Regions from separate parts of the Ruminococcus sp. RTP21359st1_H3_RTP21359_211015 genome, predicted to be linked through region 1. Evidence: predicted binding sites of a transcription regulator. Region 1 holds the regulator's gene; the other holds the start of a gene.
What was found. The regulator HrcA, encoded in region 1, represses chaperone genes, less so after heat shock. The targets are predictions, from matches to a motif close to TGTTAGCACTCNNNNNNNNNGAGTGCTAACA.
Positions count from the first base shown of each region.

Region 1 (2,209 bases):
TCCTTTGCGCTTCTTTTTCTGAAGTTATCATATTCAGCCATAAGTCTGAGATACTTGTCATTTGCTTCGGCAAGCTCTTTTTTCAGCTTTTCTGTTTCGCTCTCCTCCGCCTTTTTCTCTGTATCCTCAGTGGCATTTTCTGCGGTATCCGCCGCTTCTTTTACTTCTTCGCTTTCAGCAGAGGTGTTTTCCTCTTTTTCAAGCTCGGTGTCCTTTTCAGTTTCCTTACTCAATTTACGCCGCCTGCCTTTCTTTTTATTCGTTTTCGTCATCTTCTTTGTTTTGCTCTTGTGGCTTTTCGGATATCATTTCCGATATCTTTCCTGTGAAATACTCGAGATATGGGATAAACTTCGCATAGTCGAGTCTCATAGGACCTATAAGCCCCAGCGCACCTGCTGTTTTGCCGTCCTTTGAGAACGGAGCTGTTATAATAGAGGAGTTGTGGATAACAAACCCGTCACGCTCAGGGGAGAACATAACGTGAAGCCCTGAGAACGTTTCGTCAATAAATCCTTTAAGCTCCTTCTGATTATCGAGAAAGCTTATTATCTCATTCTGGTTGAAGTCCTTGCAGGTGAGAAGATTACTCTGACCTTTGATAGACACGCTGCTCATTTCCTTTGTCATCTTCATGATCTCGGAAACAAGCGGTGAAAGGGTCATCATGTACGTTCCCATTGCTTCTGTGAGCTTTTCAAGATAAGCGTCCGAAAGACTGTCGATAGGCACACCGTTGAGATTTTCCTTTACGAAGTTATCAAAAAACTCAAGCTGATCCTGACTGAGGTCGAACTCCAATCGGCAAACCTTATTCTTAATAGAGCCGTTGGACGTTATCATCAAAATAACGTACATTCTCTTTCCTGTAGGTATTACCTCTACCTTTGAGATAAGCGAGAACTTTGGCGTTGCGTTTGCGACCACCGCCGCACATTTCGTAAGATCCGCCAATGCCATTGAAGCCTTGTTCACAAGGTCTTCCTCTGTGACATATTCCTGCGGTATCATTGAATCCAGCATCTTCTTTTCATTTGCTGTAAGCTGGTTTTGCTCCATGAGCTGGTCAACATAAAGCCTGTAGCCCTTATATGTTGGTATTCTGCCTGCGGAGGTGTGTGGCTGTTCGAGATAGCCTTGCTTCTCAAGCTCTGCCATTTCATTTCTTATGGTCGCTGAGGACGCTTTGACGTGAGCCATTATCGCCTTTGAGCCTACAGGCTCGCCTGTTACGATATATTCATTGACTACCGCTGAAAGTATTTTCAGCTTGCGGTCGTCCATTTGCTCACCACCCGTTCTTCTTGTTAGCACTTATTGCATTTAAGTGTTAGCACTCTTTCTTCTCGAGTGCTAAGTATAGTTTATACCCTTTTGACGATTTTGTCAAGGGGTTTAAGACTATTTTTCTCACAAATTTTAAAAATATTTGAATTTCTTTTCCGTCATATTGCACAACGCTTTGCTGAAAATGCAAAAAAACGGGCAGACCGCAGTGGTCTGTCCGCCCGATGTTGGAAAAAGATCAGATAAAATTATTCTTTTGTATAAGCAGAAAGATCAGGAACAGCAAGCAGGCTGTCGTCTGCTTCGCCCATGGAATCTACAGTGAAGTAAACTGCACTTGATTCGTCAGCACCCTCTGGGAGCAGAACTACCTGCTTAAGGTCATATGTAGCGCCGTCAAAGCCGTAAACTATCTGACCCTCACCGCCTGAAACACTGCTGTCGAGGTTATAATACTCGTGAACAACGTTTGTTGTTGTGTCAATATATGCGTGGTCGAAATCGAGTGTCGCTCCGAAAAGTATGTCGGCTGCCTTCAACTCGTTTTCGTCAAAGTCCTCGATACTGTAGGTGGTCGTGCCTTCTGAAACGTTGTAAAGCTTTCCGTCGCCAGGGCAAACTGTGTATGACTTCATGCCCTGAACTGTGAGTGCCTGATAAGCCTTGCCGTCCTTTATGCAGATAGTATACTTTGTGCCGTTGTTTGACATCTGACCTGTAAGGTTAGCAAGATAGTTGCCCTCATACTTGTCTTTCATCTGCTCGAAAGCTCTGAAATCGCCGTCAACGTCATAATCTGTTGTGCCAACATTTGTGACAGCACTTTCGTCTGCTGTGCTTTCAGCAGGAGCAGCTGATTCTGCGGCAGCCGTTGTTGTAGTAGTTGTTTCAGCCTTTGAAGAGCTTGCAGTATCGCTCCCAG
Region 1 covers NZ_JBDGDD010000001.1:62,047-64,255, forward strand. Annotated here, with positions in the region: gene grpE (nucleotide exchange factor GrpE) at 1-233, opposite strand, end outside; gene hrcA (heat-inducible transcriptional repressor HrcA) at 256-1,284, opposite strand; gene AB5Z01_RS00285 (hypothetical protein) at 1,536-2,209, opposite strand, start outside.

Region 2 (2,209 bases), on a different contig from region 1:
TATATTATTGTTTGATCTTAACGATTAAACGATTACAATACAATAATACACCAAATCGCACCCGTTTGTCAACTGTTTTTTATCAAAATTGCATATATTGATATATATTAAAATTGTGGGATAACTGCATAGACACACTATTTTTTCTCGTATTTTCATCAATATTTCTGTAATAATTTTGTGTAATAACTGCACAAATTTTGACAACTAAACTTGTGCAAACAAATGATTTATTTTTTAATTTGGCAACATTTCTGCAATTGTTGCATTTTTTATGCAACAAAGCACCCCTTTTTCGGGATAAGTATAAGGGTATTATCCCAAATCGAATATCCTGCAAGGTAGCAGTGTATGAGGAAACATTTTGTCAACGTGAGTTAGGTGAACACGATGAGAGGTTCTGATCGCACAGAAAAGCACTTCCTGCACCTTGTTTGAAGCTTGAAAATTGAATAAAAATCGTACAAAACCACAAAATTACGGCAACAAAACTGTAGGGGCGAACACCGTTCGCCCGTCGAAGGAACAAGCCCACAATTACAACACGGTTTGGCAACCGAAAAACTTGCCCACCGCACCTGTAGGGGAGCGACGCAATTTCTGTTTCACAGAAATGGGCGTCCCGTTCGGAGGAATAACGCATAATTGTTGTATCATTGATGCCAAATTATTCTCGGGATGACATTGTTGTGATAATCTCCGTTAATTCAATGGGTGAGGATTATCGGGACGCCGAGGGCGTCGTCCCCTACAATTATGGATACTGTTGATACGTATACCTCCATTGAATACATTTATTCCCACTCGAAAATCTGATTTCAGACCTGCAATACCCCACAATAAATTGTACAATATGCTTCTGAAATCAATTTTTAGCTTGATAGATATTGTGCAACCCTACAAAAATCACATAAATGACCTTAAATGACTTGAATTTTGCGAAAAAGGTGCTAAAATATAATTAGCACTCAGAAAGACTGAGTGCTAACAATCCGATCGTGAGAGTGCTGAAAACATAGGTGCGACCACGAAGGATCCTAATTTAGCATATTAAAAGGTATCATAAAAGGAGGAACTTATCATGGCGATCAAACCATTGCAGGACAGAGTTGTAGTTAAGATGACAGAGGCTGAGGAAACCACAAAGAGTGGTATCATTCTCACAGGCTCAGCTAAGGAAAAGCCTGAGGTCGCAGAGGTAATAGCTGTAGGCCCTGGTAAAAAGGACGTTACTATGGGTGTTAATAAGGGCGACAAGGTGCTTATCTCTAAGTACAGCGGTACTAATGTTAAGCTGGACGGTGAAGAGTTCATTATCGTTAAAATGGACGACATTCTCGCAGTTGTTGACTAATTTCACTGCATTTTAAATAGTATATAAACGGAGGTAATTTACAATGGCTAAGGATATAATTTTTGGCGAAGACGCAAGAAAAGCTTTGCAGAGCGGTATCGACAAGCTCGCAAACACTGTTAAGATAACACTGGGACCTAAGGGCAGAAATGTAGTTCTTGATAAGAAGTACGGTGCTCCTCTTATTACAAACGACGGTGTTACTATAGCTAAGGAGATCGAGCTTGACGACCCATTTGAGAACATGGGCGCACAGCTTGTAAAGGAAGTCGCTACTAAGACTAACGACGCTGCCGGTGACGGTACAACAACAGCTACATTGCTTGCTCAGGCTCTTGTTAGAGAGGGTATGAAGAATATCGCAGCAGGTGCTAATCCAATGGTACTTAAGAAAGGTATGGATCAGGCTGTGGATACTGCTGTTGAAACTATCGTCGCTAACTCAAAGAAGATAGAAGGCTCTGAGGAGATAGCTAGAGTAGGTGCTGTTTCTGCCGCTGATGAGAACATCGGTAAGCTTATCGCTGAGGCTATGGAAAAGGTAACTGCTGACGGCGTTATCACTCTTGAAGAGTCAAAGACTGCTGAAACTTACAGCGAAGTCGTTGAAGGTATGCAGTTCGACAGAGGATATATCGCACCTTATATGGTAACAGATACAGATAAAATGGAGGCTGTCCTTGATGACGCTTACATTCTTATCACAGATAAGAAGATCTCTAACATTCAGGAAATTCTTCCACTTCTCGAGCAGATCGTAAAGGCTGGCAAGAAGCTCCTTATCATTGCCGAGGACGTTGAGGGCGAGGCTCTTTCAACTCTTATCGTAAACAAGCTGAGAGGTACTTTCACTTG
Region 2 covers NZ_JBDGDD010000006.1:86,285-88,493, forward strand. Annotated here, with positions in the region: gene groES (co-chaperone GroES) at 1,082-1,354, shown strand; gene groL (chaperonin GroEL) at 1,398-2,209, shown strand, end outside.
Region 2: groES (co-chaperone GroES) is a predicted target of HrcA. The motif match lies at 960-990, and genes of this name have one in related genera.